Regions from separate parts of the Pectobacterium colocasium genome, predicted to be linked through region 2. Evidence: predicted binding sites of a transcription regulator. Region 2 holds the regulator's gene; each other region holds the start of a gene.
The links. Region 2 encodes sigma-54, which starts transcription at its own class of promoters, with help from an activator protein. Its sites were predicted from a motif close to GTTGGCACANNTTTCGCTNT; they were not measured.
Positions count from the first base shown of each region.

Region 1: the regulator sigma-54 is predicted to act here: its motif matches at 2,158-2,177, upstream of glnK (P-II family nitrogen regulator).
Region 3: the regulator sigma-54 is predicted to act here: its motif matches at 2,998-3,017, upstream of glnA (glutamate--ammonia ligase).
Region 4: the regulator sigma-54 is predicted to act here: its motif matches at 2,555-2,574, upstream of norV (anaerobic nitric oxide reductase flavorubredoxin).

Region 1 covers NZ_CP084032.1:1,262,191-1,267,098, forward strand. Annotated here, with positions in the region: gene LCF41_RS05555 (SmdA family multidrug ABC transporter permease/ATP-binding protein) at 1-136, shown strand, start outside; gene LCF41_RS05560 (SmdB family multidrug efflux ABC transporter permease/ATP-binding protein) at 129-1,904, shown strand; gene glnK (P-II family nitrogen regulator) at 2,264-2,602, shown strand; gene amtB (ammonium transporter AmtB) at 2,642-3,928, shown strand; gene tesB (acyl-CoA thioesterase II) at 4,006-4,869, opposite strand.
Region 2 covers NZ_CP084032.1:307,496-312,403, reverse strand. Annotated here, with positions in the region: gene lptC (LPS export ABC transporter periplasmic protein LptC) at 1-299, shown strand, start outside; gene lptA (lipopolysaccharide ABC transporter substrate-binding protein LptA) at 280-852, shown strand; gene lptB (LPS export ABC transporter ATP-binding protein) at 856-1,581, shown strand; gene rpoN (RNA polymerase factor sigma-54) at 1,631-3,064, shown strand; gene hpf (ribosome hibernation promoting factor) at 3,088-3,375, shown strand; gene ptsN (PTS IIA-like nitrogen regulatory protein PtsN) at 3,472-3,945, shown strand; gene rapZ (RNase adapter RapZ) at 4,109-4,908, shown strand, end outside.
Region 3 covers NZ_CP084032.1:4,816,444-4,821,351, reverse strand. Annotated here, with positions in the region: gene glnG (nitrogen regulation protein NR(I)) at 1-237, opposite strand, end outside; gene glnL (nitrogen regulation protein NR(II)) at 246-1,295, opposite strand; gene glnA (glutamate--ammonia ligase) at 1,510-2,919, opposite strand; gene typA (ribosome-dependent GTPase TypA) at 3,289-4,908, shown strand, end outside.
Region 4 covers NZ_CP084032.1:996,463-1,001,370, forward strand. Annotated here, with positions in the region: gene norW (NADH:flavorubredoxin reductase NorW) at 1-1,016, opposite strand, end outside; gene norV (anaerobic nitric oxide reductase flavorubredoxin) at 1,027-2,511, opposite strand; gene norR (nitric oxide reductase transcriptional regulator NorR) at 2,677-4,215, shown strand; gene fumA (class I fumarate hydratase FumA) at 4,426-4,908, opposite strand, start outside.

The sequences.
Region 1 (4,908 bases), 950 kb from region 2:
AGGACAAGCGGTGCAGCGCGGCACACACCGGACGCTGGCCGCAGAGCCTGGCTGGTATCGGGATATGTACCGCTATCAACAGCTTGAGGCGGCGCTGGATGAGGTACCGCAGGCGGAAGGAGCAAGAAATGAATAGCCCTCAACAGTTTTGGCCAACGCTGAAACGCCTGTTGTCCTATGGTTCACCTTGGCGAAAACCGCTGCTGTCCGGTGTCGTGATGTTATGGGTTGCTGCGGCCGCAGAAGTTTCTGGCCCTATATTGGTGAGTTATTTTATTGATGATCTGGTGGCTAAAGGCGAATTTCCGCTGGCGATTGCGGCGGGCCTGGCGATGGCCTACATCCTGCTGCAAATGCTGGCGGCACTGCTGCACTATTTTCAGACGCTGTTGTTTAACCGCGTTGCGGTCGGCGTCGTCCAACAACTGCGCATTGATGTGATGGATGCGGCGTTGCGCCAGCCGCTGAGCACATTCGATACGCAACCCGTTGGGCAACTGATTTCACGCGTCACCAATGACACCGAGGTCGTTAAAGATCTGTACGTCATGGTGGTGTCAACGGTATTACGCAGTGCGGCGCTGGTGGGGGCGATGCTGGTGGCGATGTTCAGTCTGAACTGGCAGATGGCGCTGATTGCACTGATGATTTTCCCTGCGGTCGCGGTGGTCATGGCGCTGTACCATCGTTTCAGTACGCCGATTGTGCGCAAGGTTCGAAGCTACCTGGCCGACATTAATGATGGTTTCAACGAAGTGATTAATGGCATGGGCGTCATTCAGCAGTTCCGCCAGCAGGCTCGCTTTGGCAAGAAACTGGGAGCCTCCAGCCACGCGCATTATGACGCACGAATGAAGGCGTTGCGTCTGGAAGGGTTCCTGCTGCGGCCACTGCTGAGCCTGTTTGCTGCGATGGTGCTGTGTGGGTTGTTGATCCAATTTGGTTTCAGTTCGATGGGGTCGGTTGGCGTCGGGGTTTTGTATGCGTTTATCAACTATTTGGGGCGTCTGAATGAACCGCTGATTGAACTGACAACCCAGCAGTCTATGTTGCAGCAGGCGGTTGTTGCGGGTGAGCGTATCTTTGAGTTGATGGATGGGACAAAGCAGGGCTACGGCGACGATGAGCGTCCGCTGGCTACCGGGCGTGTCGATATTGACGATGTTTCTTTCTCGTATGGCACCGAAAAACGCGTACTACAGCATATTTCTCTGACGATACCAGAGCGCGGGTTCGTCGCGTTGGTCGGGCATACGGGCAGCGGAAAAAGCACCCTGGCCAGTTTGCTGATGGGATATTACACGCCGGACGAAGGAGAAATTCGGCTCGATGGCCGGCCGCTTTCTACGCTCTCTCATGCGGTGTTGCGCCAAAATGTGGCAATGGTGCAGCAGGATCCGGTTGTGCTGGCGGAATCCATGTTTGTGAATGTGACGCTGGGGCGTGATATCAGCGAAGAGGCCGTCTGGCGCGTGTTGGAGGTCGTACAGCTGGCTGAGCTGGTGCGGACTTTCCCTGAAGGATTGCATACGCGCGTTGGTGAGCAGGGGAATAATTTGTCTACCGGACAAAAGCAGCTGTTAGCGATCGCGCGGGTACTGGTGCAAACGCCTAAAATTCTGATTCTTGATGAAGCGACGGCGAATATTGACTCGGGTACGGAACAGGCTGTGCAAAAGGCGTTGCGTATCATCAGGGAACAGACAACCTTGATTATCATCGCGCATCGGCTTTCTACCATCGTTGAGGCCGACACGATCATGGTGCTTCATCATGGGCAAACCGTTGAGCGGGGAACGCATGAGCAACTGCTGCAACAGCAGGGGCGCTATTATCAGATGTATCAATTGCAACTGGCCGGAGAGGATCTTGCTGCCACCAGCACCGAACCTTGCATTGCCTGACTCGATTATAGGTCATACGATGGTCTGCACCGCCTTGAGTGGTGCAGACTGACAGTCTGCTCATGGCTTCGCACCATCATTAAGCATCGTGATTCCGGTTTTGACCCACGCTGCACTGAAAATACTCTTTGCGCACCAAAATAGTGCAATTCTTGCCCAATTCTTCCAGCCTTTCTTCCTCGTTATGTTTGCTTTTTGTCCTTTCTCATCTTTAAACGCGTTCTCTTTCCTGATTTATGCCAGATAAATCATTTATGGCACACCCTTTGCTTTAGTCATGACGTAGACCTACTTCATAGAGCGTGTAATCGAACAAGTGACGGGCGAAAGCCTGAACGTAATGGCTAGGGGGAAGACAAATGAAACTGGTTACTGTGGTGATAAAACCATTCAAGCTGGAAGATGTACGTGAAGCGTTATCTTCTGTCGGCATCCAGGGGCTCACCGTCACTGAGGTGAAAGGATTTGGTCGTCAGAAGGGGCATGCGGAACTCTACCGTGGTGCAGAATATAGCGTTAACTTTTTACCCAAAGTAAAAATTGATATCGCGATTGCAGACGACCAATTGGATGAAGTGATCGATGTTATCAGCAAAGCGGCGTACACCGGAAAAATTGGTGATGGCAAAATTTTTGTCGCCGAGTTGCAAAGGGTTATCCGTATTCGTACGGGTGAAACTGACGAAGCCGCACTTTAACAACACCTAGCGTAGATACGTAAATAGGGATGGATGAAAATGAAAAAATTACTCTCTTCATTAGGTCTCGGTGTGGCGGCATTACTCCCGTCCTGGGCAATGGCTGCAACACCGACGATTGATAAAGCGGATAACGCTTTTATTATGATTTGTACCGCGCTGGTACTTTTTATGACTATACCGGGCATCGCACTGTTTTACGGCGGCCTGATTCGTTCCAAAAACGTTCTGTCCATGATGACGCAGGTGAGCGTAACATTCGCGATGGTTTGTATCCTGTGGGTGGTTTACGGATATAGCCTGGCTTTCAGCGAAGGTAATGCCTTCTTCGGTGGCTTCAGTACGTTTATGCTGAAAGGCATCGGGATTGAATCGATTAGCGGCACCTACTATCAATTTGTACACGTGGCGTATCAGGCTTCCTTTGCCTGCATCACCGTTGCGCTGATTGTCGGGGCGATTGCTGAACGTATCCGTTTCTCTGCTGTACTGATTTTCGTTGCGCTGTGGCTGACGTTCTCCTACCTGCCGATGACGCACATGGTGTGGGGCGGTGGTTATCTGGCATTGGATGGTGCGTTGGACTTCGCGGGTGGTACGGTGGTTCACATTAACGCCGCGGTTGCTGGGTTGGTTGGTGCTTACCTGCTGGGCAAACGCGCTGGTTTTGGCAAAGAAGCCTTCAAACCACATAACCTGCCGATGGTGTTTATCGGTACAGCGATTCTGTATATCGGCTGGTTTGGCTTTAACGCGGGTTCTGCGGGGGCCGCAAACGGCATTGCTGCTCTGGCTTTCCTGAACACGGTTGTCGCTACTGCTGCTGCGATTCTGGCGTGGGTTGGTGGTGAGTGGATGGTGCGCGGTAAGCCTTCTCTGCTGGGTGCATGTTCCGGTTGTATCGCGGGTCTGGTAGCAATCACACCAGCTGCGGGTACGGTGGGCGTCGGTGGTGCATTGATCATCGGTCTGGCTGGCGGTGTCGCAGGTCTGTGGGGCGTAACCGTACTGAAAAGATGGCTGCGCGTGGATGACCCCTGTGATGTATTCGGTGTTCACGGCGTGTGCGGTATCGTTGGCTGTATCCTGACTGGCGTATTCACTTCAGCTTCACTGGGTGGTACTGGCTATGCAGAAGGTGTGACGATGGCGCATCAGGTTTGGGTACAGTTATTTAGCGTAATTGTTGCTCTGGTATGGTCTGGCGTGGTGGCATTCGTGGCCTTCAAAGTGGCGGATATGATTGTCGGCCTGCGTGTACCGGAAGATCAAGAGCGCGAAGGTCTGGACGTCAACAGCCATGGCGAGAGCGCTTACAACCAATAATTGAGCTTGTTCAAATGCAACAAGCGGGCGTGGAGGAAACTCCACGCCCGTTTTACGTTATGAGGCTGCCACCATCCTTACGTTTGACGGCGGCGCATCACCCCTTCCTGTACGCTGGATGCAACCAGCACGCCTTCTCGGGTATAGAACTGCCCACGTACGAAGCCACGAGCACCGGATGCGGATGTACTTTCTACGGTGTAGAGCAGCCAGTCATCCAACCGGAAATCACGGTGGAACCACATTGAGTGATCAATCGTGGCGACCTGCATACCCGGCTCCAAAAAGCCAACGCCATGAGGTTGTAAAGCCGTGAGTAGGAAGTTGCAGTCAGACGTATAGCCAAGCAGGTATTGGTGAATACGCTTGTCATCCGGCAGTGGGCCGCTGGCCCGGCACCAAACGTGTCGTACTGGCTCATCCACTTCGCCTTTTAAGGGGTTATGGAATTTAACCGGGCGCATCTCAATTGGGCTGGCCTGAATAAATTTATCGCGAAAGCGGGGCGGCAAGAGGTGCTGCATATCTTGCGCGATTTCCTGCTCGGATTTCAGCGCTTCTGGCGGTGGAACCTCAGGCATCACATTCTGGTGCTCAAACCCTTCTTCATGGCTTTGAAAAGAGGCTGTCATATAAAAGATAGGGCGACCATTCTGGATGGCACTGACGCGTCTGGCGCTGAAACTGTTGCCATCGCGCAGGTTTTCAACGTCATAAATAATCGGTTTCTGGCTGTCGCCGGGCAGCAAAAAGTAGCTGTGGAAAGAGTGAATGTTGCGCTCGACGGGAACGGTTTGTTTGGCGGCTGACATGGCCTGGCCTACGACTTGCCCGCCAAAGACCTGGCGCAGCCCCAAATCATCGCTTTGTCCGCGAAATAGCCCTTCTTCGAGCTTCTCTAAATGCAGGAGGTCGAGAAGGTGTTGTAGTGGTTGACTCATGGTATCGGCCCCAATGGATGAGAATGGCTAAGCATCTGT
Region 2 (4,908 bases):
AAGGGACGGCAACCTGGTCAGTCCGCGCCGACCGCGCCAAGCTGACAAAAGACAAGATGCTCTATCTGTACGGTCACGTCGAGGTGAATAGCCTGACGAAAGACGCACAGCTTCAGCGCATCACAACGAATAATGCCCAGGTGAATCTGGTGACGCAGGACGTTTCCTCCGATGATGAAGTCACCCTGTACGGCACCAGCTTTACCTCAAGCGGAATGAAAATGCGCGGAAATCTGCGTAACAAAACGGCCGAGTTGATCGAAAAGGTAAAAACCTCTTATGAAATCCAAAACCAATAATCCGATGCGTAACACCCTGATCGCCAGCTCGCTGTTCGCCGTCAGCGTTTCCGCCTTTGCCGTCACTGGCGATAGCAACCAACCGATTCGCATTGATTCCGCACAGCAGTCTCTGGACATGCAGGGCAACACGGTGACGTTCACCGGTAATGTTGTCGTGAAGCAAGGGACGATTGAAGTAAAAGCTGACAAGGTCGTCGTGACGCGCCCACAGGGCGCGCAAGGCAGTGAAGTGGTGGAAGGCTACGGTAACCCCGTGACGTTCTACCAGATGCAGGACAACGGCAAACCGGTTAAAGGCCACGCGCAGAAAATCCGCTACGAACTGGCCAAAGACTTTCTGGTGCTGACAGGCAATGCCTATCTGGAACAGCAGGATAGCAATGTAAAAGGCGATCGCATCACCTATCTGGTGAAACAGCAGCAGATGGAAGCGACCAGCGAAAAAGGAAAGCGCGTGACGACGGTGTTGGTTCCCTCTCAGCTTCAGGAGAAAGAGAACAAGAGCCAGCCTTCTCGTTCTCAACAACCGCAACCACGGGTCACTGAATAAGTTATGGCAACATTAACCGCAGAAAATCTGGCTAAGGCGTACAAAGGCCGTAAGGTCGTCGAAAACGTCAGCCTCACTGTCAATTCCGGTGAAATCGTCGGCCTGCTCGGGCCGAACGGTGCTGGTAAAACGACAACGTTCTACATGGTCGTGGGTATCGTCCCCCGTGATGAAGGGCGTATTGTCATCGACAACGACGACATCAGCCTGCTTCCCCTGCACGAACGTGCGCTGCGCGGCATCGGCTACCTGCCGCAGGAAGCCTCTATTTTTCGTCGCTTAAGCGTCTATGACAACCTGATGGCGGTGTTGCAGATCCGCAAAGATCTGACGACCGAGCAGCAGGAAGATCGTGCCAATGAGCTAATGGAAGAATTCCATATTATTCATTTGCGCGATAGTCTGGGACAATCGCTGTCCGGTGGGGAAAGACGCCGCGTAGAGATTGCGCGTGCGCTGGCGGCAAAGCCGAAGTTCATCCTGTTGGATGAACCGTTTGCGGGCGTAGACCCGATCTCCGTACTGGATATTAAAAAAATCATTGAACATCTGCGTGACAGCGGACTTGGCGTGTTGATTACCGATCATAACGTCCGCGAAACGCTCGATGTCTGTGAACGAGCCTATATCGTGAGTCAAGGCAACCTGATCGCCCACGGTTCACCGACCGATATTCTGGCCGACGAACAAGTGAAGCGCGTCTATCTGGGCGAAGGCTTCCGACTCTGATAGGGTACTATTTTCTCTTTGCAGCACTTATGGGACGTTAGCGCGATTTATGAAGCAAGGTTTGCAACTCAGGCTTAGCCAGCAACTGGCCATGACCCCACAGCTCCAACAGGCCATCCGCCTGTTGCAACTGTCCACGCTTGAATTGCAACAGGAAATTCAGCAGGCACTGGAAAGCAATCCGTTGCTCGAACAAACGGATCAGCACGACGAAATCGAGTCATTTGAAAAGGCAGACAGCGATTCACTGGATACCGGTGAAGCTCTGGAACAGAAGGACATGCCGGAAGAATTGCCGCTAGACGCCACCTGGGATGAGATTTACTCCGCAGGCACACCGTCAGGCACCGGCACCGACTATCGCGATGAAGAACTGCCAATTTACCAAGGCGAAACCACGCAAACGCTTCAGGATTACCTGATGTGGCAGGTCGAACTCACACCGTTTTCCGACACCGACGCCGCTATCGCGACCTCTATCGTTGATGCCGTGGACAACACAGGCTACCTGACCGTACCGCTGGAGGACATTCTTGACAGCATCGGCGACGACGATGTGACGTTGGAAGAAGTCGAAGCCGTACTCAAACGCGTGCAACGCTTTGATCCTGTTGGCGTCGCCGCTCGCGATCTGCGTGATTGCCTGCTGGTGCAGCTTTCCCAGTTTGCTGACAGCACGCCGCGTCTGGCCGAAGCCCGCCTGATCGTCAGCGATCATCTCGATCTGTTAGCCAACCATGATTTCCGTAGCCTGATCCGCATCACGCGTCTGAAAGAAGACGTGCTGAAAGAAGCGCTGGCGCTGATCCAGTCACTCGATCCACGGCCGGGGCAGTCGATCAACACTGGCGAATCTGAATACGTGATCCCTGACGTGCTGGTGCGCAAAGTCCAGGGCATTTGGGCCGTAGAACTCAATACCGACAGCATTCCCCGCCTACAGATTAACCAGCAGTACGCGGCACTGGGCAATAGCGCACGCAACGACAGCGACGGGCAATTTATCCGCAGTAATCTGCAAGAGGCGCGCTGGCTCATCAAAAGCCTGGAAAGTCGTAACGACACGCTGCTGAAAGTGACCCGCTGCATCGTCGAGCAGCAGCAGGATTTCTTCGAGCAGGGTGAAGAATTCATGAAACCTATGGTACTGGCAGATATCGCCCAGGCGGTGGATATGCATGAATCCACCATCTCACGCGTGACGACGCAGAAGTTCCTGCACAGTCCACGCGGCATTTTTGAACTAAAATATTTCTTCTCCAGCCATGTGAATACCGACAGCGGCGGAGAAGCCTCGTCAACGGCAATTCGCGCGCTGGTGAAGAAGCTGATTGCGGCGGAAAACCCCGTCAAACCACTAAGCGACAGCAAGCTGACGGCGCTGCTCTCCGATCAGGGCATCATCGTGGCGCGCCGTACCGTGGCAAAATACCGAGAGTCTTTATCTATCCCACCATCAAATCAGCGTAAACAACTGATTTGATCTCAACAGAGAAGGAAGACACTATGCAGCTCAACATTACCGGACACCACATCGAGATCACTGAACCGCTGCGTGATTTTGTGAATGGCAAGTTTGCCAAGTTAGAGCAGTATTTTGACCGGATTAATCAGGTCAATGTGGTATTGAGAGTGGAAAAAGTTCAGCAAATTGCCGAGGCCACGCTCCACGTGAACGGTGGCGAGCTGCATGCAACCTCAGAAGCGGAAGATATGTACGCCGCGATAGATTTATTGATTGATAAGCTGGCAAGACAGCTCAATAAGCATAAAGATAAACTCAAGCAGCACTAATTTTCTCCTTTGCCGTTTGGCAAAGGAACAAGCTCGGCCCATCCATCAGATGGGCCGGGATCACCAGAAGTGAAAGCGTCATTAAGTGAAAATAAAATGAGCCACGATCCCGTATTGCAACTCAGTAGCGTATTACGTCCTGAGTGCACCCGAAGCACTGTCCACTGCCAGAGTAAGAAGCGGGCATTGGAAATTATCAGTGAGCTGGCCGCCAGGCAGCTTAACATTCCTTCGCAGATTATCTTTGATGCCATCCTGACTCGGGAACGGATGGGCAGCACGGGAATCGGCGGCGGCATTGCCATTCCTCACGGCAAGCTGGAAGACGATAATGCGCTGGGTGCCATCGGTGTTTTCATCCAGTTAGAGCAACCGATCGCTTTCGATGCCATTGATAATCAGGCTGTTGATCTGCTTTTTGCCTTGCTGGTTCCGGCGGAACAATGTAAAACCCATTTGCATACCCTGTCGCTTGTTGCCAAGCGGCTGGCGGATAAAACGGTTTGCCGACGCCTGCGTGCGGCGCAAAGCGATGAAGAGCTGTACCAGATTATGACGGAAGCCGGTTAAGCCGGTCGATCGTCATGCTCACGATGACGGGCGATCCGCGTTGGGTTCAGAGAATGCTTGCAATCCCTACGCGAAGCCGTCATTTTTCTAGCTATACATCACTTTTTTATAAAAACAGTGGCAATGAGAATTCGCCGTCACGTTGCCAGAGGGGAGTCGTCAGATGGTGCTGATGATTGTCAGTGGTCGCTCAGGTTCAGGGAAATCTGTAGCCCTGCGCGCACTGGAAGATATGGGGTTCTACTGCGTAGATAACCTGCCTGTGGTTCTACTGCCAGAGCTGGCTAATACGCTTGCGGCACGTAACATTTCCACAGCAGTCAGTATTGACGTGCGCAATATGCCGGAATCGCCAGAGATCTTCGAGCATGCCATGGAGCAACTGCCGCCAAGCTTCTCGCCTCAATTGCTATTTCTGGATGCCGATCGCAATACATTAATCCGTCGCTACAGCGATACCCGTCGCCTGCATCCGCTCTCCAGTAAGAATCTGTCGCTGGAAAGCGCCATTGATGAAGAAAGCGATCTGCTGGAGCCGCTACGTTCACGCGCCGATCTGATTATCGACACCTCCGAGATGTCGGTACATGAACTGGCTGAGATGCTGCGTACCCGCCTGCTCGGCAAGCGGGAACGTGAGCTTACGATGGTGTTCGAGTCATTCGGTTTCAAGCACGGTATCCCCATCGATGCGGATTACGTCTTTGACGTGCGTTTCTTGCCGAACCCGCACTGGGATCCGAAACTGCGCCCGATGACCGGTCTGGATAAGCCCGTTGCGTCCTTCCTCGACAGGCATACGGAAGTTCACAATTTCATCTACCAGACCCGCAGCTATCTGGAACTGTGGCTGCCGATGCTGGAAACCAATAACCGCAGTTATCTGACTGTCGCCATTGGCTGTACCGGCGGTAAACACCGTTCCGTCTACGTCGCCGAGCAGTTGGCAGACTACTTCCGCTC
Region 3 (4,908 bases), 400 kb from region 2:
GATGACCGGGAGCATCGGGTGGCGCTGTTTGATTTGCTGTAAGAGCGCTAATCCATCCATCCCTGGCATGCGGATGTCGGACAGCAGAACGTCGGGGGTTTGTGTTGCTAACGCATGTAGTACCTGATTTCCGTTCTCAAACGTTGCGCAGGTTAAACCCGCACCAGCAAGCGCGCGCTCAAGCACCCAACGGATGGAGCTATCGTCATCGACAATCCAGACTATCCCTCGTTGCATTGTGAACCTCACTGGCGAATGGGCAGGTAAACCGAGAATTCGGTGTGTCCTGGCCAACTGTTAAATTCAATTTTACCGGAGTGCTGGTCGATCAGACTGCGGGCGATGGAAAGCCCTAAACCGGTTCCCCCTTCGCGCCCGCTCACCATCGGGTAAAACAGGGTGTCCTGGAGTTGAGCGGGTACGCCGGGGCCGTCATCTTCCACGTCAATACGTGCGGCAAGCCGATAGCGCACGCCGTGTAACGTCAGCTGAAAAGCCGTGCGGGTACGAATCGTAATCGTCCCGCCTTCCTCGCCCAGCGCCTGTAGCGCATTGCGGGTAATATTCAGCAGTACCTGTTCAATCTGGTCAGGGTCGTGCGTCAATTCTGGCAGACTGGGGTCATAGTCTTTCACCAGCGTCACGTTATCTGGTTTTTCCAGTGAAACGAGCTGGCAAACGCGTTCGGCGACCTGATGGATACTTTGAGTGACGTGCAGGCCGGGCTGTTGTGGCCCGAGCAGGCGATCGACCAGATTACGCAGGCGATCCGCCTGTTCGATGATGACCTTGGTATATTCCGTCAACGCCGGATCGGGCAACGCTTTAGCAAGCAACTGCGCGGCGCCACGCAATCCGCCAAGCGGATTTTTTATCTCATGCGCTAAACCCCGGACTAAATCACGGGCGGCCTGCTGTTGTGCATGTTGAAGCTGTTCCTGACTGAGACGGCGCTGATTATCCATCGGCGCCATTTCCAGCAGGATAAAATCGTTTTGTACCCGCTGAGCGGTGAGCGACATGATGTGCGCTTTACCATCTACGACGATGGTGACTTCGTTATCCGTAAAACCTTGCCCTGAATCCAGACTTTCACGCAATAAATCGATATTCAGAGAAAAGTATCCCAGCAAATCGGGCAGTGGCGTGCCGGATAATTTACGCGAGCTTTGTGCCAGTAATTGCTGTGCTGCCGGGTTGGAATAGTGAATCGCCAGATCGTTATCCAGCAATAAGATGCTGTTTATCAGGGAATTGAGGATCTGCCCAGCATCGGGCAGCGTGCCTGTTGCCATAACGCAGACTCCCGCACCATCGTGGTGCATTGTAGTGTGAATGATGGATGTTACGTCGCAACGGCCAATGCCGGTGGTGAAAAAAGCCCATCCGAAGATGGGCTGAAGCGTTTCCACGGCAACAAGAACAAACTTCTTAGTATTCTGTTGTTTATCGGGCATGGTTGGGTATCAGCACACCCAACCATGCTGTCGTTATTAAACGCTGTTGTTATTAAACGCTATAGTACAGTTCGAACTCAACTGGGTGCGGCGTCATACGAACGCGGTCAATCTCAGATTTACGCAGTTCGATATACGCTTCGATAGCGTCGTCGGTGAACACGCCACCACGGGTCAGGAACTCGCGGTCTTCGTTCAGTGCAGCCAGGGCTTCGTCCAGAGAACCTGCAACTTTTGGAATCTCTGCTTCTTCTTCTGGAGGCAGATCGTACAGGTTTTTGTCCATCGCATCGCCAGGGTGGATTTTGTTGATGATGCCGTCGAGGCCAGCCATCAGCAGTGCAGCGAAGCACAGGTATGGGTTAGCTGCTGGATCCGGGAAGCGCGCTTCGATACGACGTGCTTTCGGGCTGGCAACAACCGGAATACGGATTGAAGCAGAACGGTTACGGGCAGAGTAAGCCAGCATAACTGGAGCTTCGTAACCAGGGACCAGACGCTTGTAGGAGTTGGTGGTCGGGTTCGCCAAGGCGTTGATGGCTTTAGCGTGCTTGATAACACCGCCGATGTAGAACAGAGCCAGTTCAGACAGGCCGCCGTATTTGTCGCCAGCGAACAGGTTAGTGCCGTCTTTAGACAGAGACATGTGGCAGTGCATACCAGAACCGTTATCACCGAACATAGGTTTTGGCATAAAGGTCGCAGTTTTGCCGTAGGCGTGAGCCACGTTATGCACGACATATTTGTAGATCTGAATTTCGTCAGCTTTTTTGGTCATGGTGTTGAAGCGGGTAGCCACTTCGTTCTGACCAGCGGTTGCGACTTCGTGGTGATGAGCTTCAACAACCAGACCCATCTGCTCCATAGTCAGACACATAGCAGAACGGATGTCCTGTGATGAATCGACTGGTGGAACCGGGAAGTAGCCGCCTTTCAGACCTGGACGGTGACCTTTGTTACCGCCTTCGTATTCTTTACCGGAGTTCCAGTAAGCTTCAACATCGTCGATAGCAACGTGAGAACCGGACGTGCTGCTGCCGAAACGGATGTCATCGAACAGGAAGAATTCTGGCTCAGGCCCAAACAGAACGGTATCGGCAATGCCAGAAGAACGCAGGAAATCTTCCGCACGTTTCGCGATAGAACGCGGGTCGCGGTCATAACCCTGCATGGTGCCTGGTTCAAGAATGTCACAACGAATGATCAGCGTAGAATCTTCGAAGAACGGGTCGATCATCGCTGTGCTGGCATCGGGCATCAGAACCATGTCTGACTCGTTGATACCTTTCCAGCCGCCAATCGAGGAACCATCAAACATTTTACCTTCTTCGAAGAAGTCGGCATTAACTTGATGAGCCGGAATGGTGACGTGCTGTTCTTTACCTTTAGTATCCGTGAAGCGTAAATCAACAAACTTCACTTCGTGCTCATTCAGCATCGTCAAAACATGTTCTGCGGACATACTTGGTTCTCCCGATTGGTCATTTATCGTCGTGGAACGAATATCGTTGTGGATTGATGTTGTTGCCGTGAGTAGACTAAAGCTAAAAGTGTGCCAACTTTTTAAATGTGTGCAATGTGTTGCTACTTGGGGCTTTCTCACGGAAATCCACTGCACCATTATAGTTTAAAGCACCAAAACGGTGCCCTGTATGTGAATTATTGCACTTATTTAGTGCATTTGTGTTCGCTTGTAGCGCTTTTGCACCGTGAAAGGGATCACAAAGCAAGCAGCTCTAGGTTGTTTATCATAGATGCTTGTGATCTTGTTTAGTCCCTCGATTAATACGTGTACAATAGCGCGCTATTTCTAAATGCCTGAGGCAAAGCTGTGATCGAAAATTTGCGTAACATCGCCATTATTGCGCACGTTGACCATGGGAAAACCACCCTGGTTGACAAGCTGTTGCAACAATCCGGAACGTTCGGTGAACGTGTCGAAGCAACCGAGCGTGTAATGGACTCCAACGATTTGGAGAAAGAGCGTGGAATTACCATCCTCGCAAAAAATACCGCCATTAATTGGAAAGACTACCGCATTAACATCGTAGATACCCCGGGACACGCCGACTTCGGCGGCGAGGTTGAGCGTGTAATGTCGATGGTTGACTCGGTACTGCTGGTTGTTGATGCGATGGATGGCCCGATGCCGCAAACGCGTTTCGTGACCAAAAAAGCATTTGCCAACGGTCTGAAACCGATTGTGGTTATCAACAAAGTTGACCGTCCTGGCGCGCGTCCTGACTGGGTTGTCGATCAGGTATTCGACCTGTTCGTGAACCTGGATGCAACTGACGAGCAGCTGGATTTCCCGATCATTTATGCTTCTGCGCTGAATGGTATCGCGGGTCTCGATCATACCGACATGGCGGAAGACATGACCCCGCTGTATCAGGCGATTGTCGATCACGTGTCTCCGCCTCAGGTTGAGATGAATGCACCGTTCCAGATGCAAATTTCTCAGCTGGACTACAACAACTATGTTGGCGTTATCGGCATCGGCCGTATCAAGCGCGGTAAAGTTAAGCCTAACCAACAAGTGATTATTGTTGATAGCGAAGGCAAAACCCGTAACGGTAAAGTCGGTAAAGTTCTGACTCACCTGGGTCTGGAGCGTATCGACGCAACCGAAGCGGAAGCTGGCGATATCATCGCGATCACCGGTCTGGGCGAGCTGAATATTTCCGACACCATCTGCGATCCGCAGAATGTCGAAGCGCTGCCAGCACTGAGCGTCGATGAACCTACCGTTACCATGTTCTTCAACGTCAATACTTCACCGTTCTGTGGTAAAGAAGGTAAGTATGTTACGTCGCGCCAGATTCTGGAGCGTTTGAACAAAGAACTGGTACACAACGTTGCCCTGCGCGTTGACGAAACCGAAGACGCTGATGCGTTCCGCGTTTCTGGCCGTGGTGAATTGCACCTGTCGGTTCTGATCGAAAACATGCGTCGTGAAGGCTTTGAACTGGCCGTATCACGTCCAAAAGTTATTAACCGCGTTATCGACGGCCGTAATCAGGAACCGTTTGAAAACGTGACGCTGGATATCGAAGAACAGCACCAGGGTTCAGTCATGCAAGCCATGGGTGAGCGTAAAGGTGATGTGAAAGACATGATTCCAGATGGCAAGGGTCGTATCCGTCTGGATTACCTGATCCCTGCTCGTGGCCTGATCGGTTTCCGTACCGAATTCATGACCATGACGTCTGGTACGGGTCTGCTGTACTCCACGTTCAGCCACTACGATGACGTGCGTCCAGGCGATATCGGCCAACGTCAGAACGGCGTGCTGATCTCTAACGGTCAAGGTAAAGCCGTCGCGTTTGCGCTGTTCAGCCTGCAAGATCGCGGTAAGCTGTTCCTCGGACACGGTGCAGAAGTGTATGAAGGCCAGATCATCGGTATTCACTCACGTTCTAACGATCTGACAGTAAACTGTCTGACCGGT
Region 4 (4,908 bases), 690 kb from region 2:
TTCCATTCCTGCTGCCAGTGCAAGTCGCCACGCGTGGTATCACCCGCCATCTGTAAAGGAAACAGCGGCGTCTTGATTTTCACCAGCATCGGCGGCAGTGTCAGGGACTCGCTGGCACCCAGCAGGTTCTTCGCCAGCGTCATGGCGCTGAGCTGAATGGGTTGCAGGAAGGGAAGGAGCTTACCGCCAATTTCCGCGCAGTCGCCCAGCGCATAAATCTGCGGATCGGTGGTCTGTAACTGCGCATTAGTCTGAATGCCTTTCTGCACCGTTAACCCCGCCGCTTTCGCCAGCAATGTGTTGGCCTGCAAACCGATAGCGGAGATGATTTCGTCCACCTCGACAGTTCGGCCATCGGTAAATGTGGCCAGCACGCCGGTTTCGGTTTTCTCCAACTGTTGCAGGGTCGTGTTCAGCAGCAGTGAAATCCCTTGTTGCGTAAGTGTAAAGTGCAGGCGCGCGCTGACTTCAGGCGGTATCAATGCCGGCAGAATGTGGCTGGCGCGGTCAACCAGTGTGACTTGTTTTCCCGCGCGACCCAAATCCATCGCCAATTCGGTGCCGATGAGTCCGGCTCCGAGCACCAGTACGTGCTTGGCTTGCCAGAGGCGACGTTCATGGGCGCGGTATTCTTGCTGGCTATTGAGCGTCAGCATATGTTCACGTCCCGGAATTGGCGGCATGATGGCGCTCGCTCCCGTTGCGAACACCAGCTTATGGTAATCGTAACGCTCCGTACCACAGACGACCTGTTGCGTATGGCGATCAATGGCGGTGACACGCGTATTGGCCAGCAGCGTAATGCGGTTTTCTTCGGCAAACGCGGTGGCCTGCATCTTGGTCAGATCGTCGGCGTGCTGTTGCAGGCTCATCACATGGTTTAAATCCGGTTTGTTGTACTCATCGCCGCTGTCGGCGGTGATCAGGCGGATGGGGCAGTGCGCATCCAGCTTGCGTAGCTGCCGGATGAGCTGGCGGGCGGCGAAGCCCGCGCCAATAATCACGATATCTTTCATCGTCCTCTCCTTAGCGAATCGGATTGAAAACGTCTTTACCCAGCCCGCATTCTGGGCACAGGAAGCTGTCTGGTACGTCCGACCATTGGGTGCCAGGTGTAACATCCTGCATCGGCTCGCCCAGTGTCGGATCGTAAATCCACTGGCAGACGCTGCACTGCATACAGCCGCTTTCTGACTGCACCGCTGCGACTTCACTGCAACCACAGGCGCTCTCCGTTGGCGTGTTCACCGGTTGTGGCGCGGCGACCTGTTTTACGGGGGAAATGACGCGACGGGCAGGCGTATCATCCAACGGATGCAGCGCCCACTGACGAGCGATTTCGCGGCCGTGTTCGCGGCAAATTTCCAGTGCGGAACCGTCAGGACGCCACTTGGTTTTCAGCGCCAGCGTGGTTTCAAAACCGGCATCCATCAGACGGGTTTGAATGCGATCTACCGCACCGCCGTTCCAGCCGTAGCTGCCGAACGCCGAGGCTTTCTTGTTTTGGAAACGCAGGCCGGTGATCTCTTCCAGCATGGCGGCAACCTTCGGCATCATCACGTTATTCATGGTGGACGAACCGACTAATACACCTTTCGAGCGGAAGACCTGCGTCAGGATTTCGTTCTTATCGTGGCGGGCGACGTTATAGATTTTCACCGCGACGCCGGGGTCAACATCGTTGATGCCTTGTGCAATGGCGTCGGCCATCATGCGGGTGTTATTGGACATGGTGTCGTAAAACAGCGTGATGCGATCTTCCTGATAGCTGTCCGCCCATTTCAGATACAGGTGGATGATCTGGGCAGGATCGTCACGCCAGACCACGCCGTGTGAGGTCGCCACCATCGACAGCGGGAGGTTGAAACCCAGCACTTCGTGGATCTTGGCGGTGACTAAGCGGCTGAACGGCGTCAGAATGTTGGCGAAATAGCGCTGGCATTGTTCGAACAGTTCTGTCTGATCCACTTCGTCATTGAACAGGTGTTCATCGCAGTAGTGCTGGCCGAACGCATCGTTACTGAACAGCACGGCATCCTCGGTCATGTAGGTCATCATACTGTCCGGCCAGTGCAGCATTGGCGTCTCGATAAAGATCAACTGCTTGCCGTTACCGATATCCAGCGTGTCGCCAGTTTTGACCGTATGGAAATGCCACTCAGGGTGATGATGGTGGCCAGTGATGGAATCGATCGCGTTGTGAGTACAGTAAATCGGTGTGTTGGGAATACGAGCCATCAGCTCGCTCAGCGCGCCGGCGTGATCTTCTTCGGCGTGGTTGATCACAATGTAGTCAATCGTGTTCAGATCCACTTCCGCCATCAGGTTCTGCACAAAATCGCGGCTGAATTTGTGATCGACGGTATCGATCAGCACGGTTTTTTCTTCGCGGATTAGGTAACTGTTGTAGCTGCTGCCTTGCAGCGTTTTGTACTCTGTGCCGTGAAAATCGCGCACTTCCCAGTCGCGTTGTCCAACCCAGTGGATATTGTTCTTAACGTGAATTGCCATGTTCTGAAACCTCAATAGTCGTATACGGGAATATGCTGTAGAGAATGCAGAAAATGTGCCAATTTTTAAACTATTGATTTATAAAGATTTAATAAATAGTTGTTGTCAAAATGACATGTTTTATCTATTGTCTTAATGACACAGATTCTGTCATTAGGACACACCATGACACTCTCCATTAATGCCCTTGCCCGTATCGCTATCGAGTTGCAAATGGGGCTATCGAATCAGGATCGTTTTCAGCGCTTGATTAACAGCCTGCGCCAGCTGTTGCGCTGTGATGCCTCGGCGCTGCTGCGTTATGAAAATCAGCTGTTTCGCCCGTTGGCGATCGACGGTCTGGCGCCGGACGTGCTGGGGCGACGCTTTCGCCTGTCCGATCATCCCCGTCTGGAGGCCATTGCCCGTGCGGGCGATGTGGTGCGCTTTCCGGCAGATAGCCAGCTTCCCGATCCCTATGACGGCCTGATCCCCAGTCAGGAAGATCTTAAGGTGCATGCTTGCGTCGGCTTGCCGCTGTTTGCTAATCAGAATCTGATCGGTGCGCTGACTGTGGACGGCATGGATCCCTGTCAGTTCGACCATTTTAGCGATGAAGAACTGCGGCTGGTGGGGGCGATGGCGGCGGCGGCGCTGAGCAATGCGCTGTTGATGGAACGTCTTGAGCGACAGTTGCCCGCCCCGGTGCGTGCCGAAAGTCCGGCAGCGGAAAGCGTGGAGGAAATGGTAGGGCTGTCGGAACCGATGCAGCGGCTTAAGAAGGAAGTCGATATTGTCGCGGGTTCCGATCTGAACGTGCTGATTATGGGAGAAACCGGCGTCGGTAAAGAGCTGGTGGCGCGGGCGATTCATCGCGGTTCCTGCCGGGCAGCGCATCCTCTGGTCTATCTGAACTGCGCCGCGCTACCGGAATCGGTGGCGGAGAGTGAGCTGTTTGGTCATGTGAAGGGCGCGTTTACCGGAGCGATCCATCATCGCACCGGCAAGTTTGAAATGGCGGATAACGGCACGCTGTTTCTGGATGAGATTGGCGAACTGTCGCTGACGCTACAGGCGAAGCTGCTGCGCGTATTGCAGTACGGCGATCTCCAGCGCGTGGGTGATGACAATAGCCTGAAAGTGAACGTGCGCGTGCTGGCGGCGACCAACCGTGACTTGCGGCAGGCGGTGCTGGATGGCGCTTTTCGTGCTGACTTGTTCCACCGTCTGAGCGTGTTCCCGCTATCCGTACCGCCGCTGCGCGAGCGTCGTCAGGATGTGGCGCTGTTGGCGGGGTTCTTCTGTGAGCGCAGCCGCGTGCAACTGGGGCTGGCGCGTCTGGCGTTAACGGCCGACGCGGGCGCGCTATTGGAACAGTACGACTGGCCGGGGAATGTGCGCGAGCTGGAACACGCCATTTACCGTGCCACCGTGCTGGCGAGAGCAGGACAGGAATCGGGCGAGGTGCTGTTGGGGCGTGAGCATTTCAATCTTGAGCTTCCCTCCCTGCCTGTTCATGCCGCCGCAGGGGCGTCGAGCGCTATCGACACGGCACCAGCGTCTTTCATCAAAGGGGGGCTGCGAGAAGCAACGGACGACTATCAGCGTCGAGTCATCCAACAAACGCTGGCACGCCATGAGGGCAACTGGTCATCCTGCGCAAGGGAACTTGAACTAGACAGCGGCAACCTGCATCGGCTGGCGAAGCGGTTGGGCATCAAATAAAAAACGCCCCGAAAATCGGGGCGCTGTAGACCGCAGACAAACCTATTTACCGAACGAAAACGGGAGTAACGGAATAGAAGAGTAAAGCGTTTGCGCCATGGATGGCGCAAGCCGAGCGCACATGGACGTGTTTACAGCGACTTTACGATCTATCCGTTACTCCCGCTCGGCTGGCGTTAGCTACTAACCTCTAATCACAGTAAGAGTGAGTTAACCGCATTTCACGCACTTGGCGCTCTGGATCACCTGGAAGAAATCGTTGCCTTTATCATCGACCAGAATAAAGGCTGGGAAATCTTCAACTTCGATTTTCCAGATAGCTTCCATACCCAGCTCCGGGTATTCCACGCAGGTCAGGCTCTTGATACTGTTTTGCGCCAAAATCGCTGCCGGGCCGCCGATGCTGCCGAGGTAGAAGCCGCCATGTTTATGGCACGCGTCGGTTACTTGCTGGCTGCGGTTGCCTTTCGCCAGCATGATCATGCTGCCGCCGTTGGCTTGCAGTAAATCGACGTAGGAATCCATGCGGCCAGCGGTGGTTGGGCCTAATGAACCGGATGGATAACCTTCTGGCGTTTTCGCCGGCCCCGCGTAGTAAATCGGGTGATCTTTGATGTACTGCGGCAGGCCTTCGCCGTTATCCAGACGTTCTTTCAACTTGGCGTGAGCAATATCACGACCAACGATGATGGT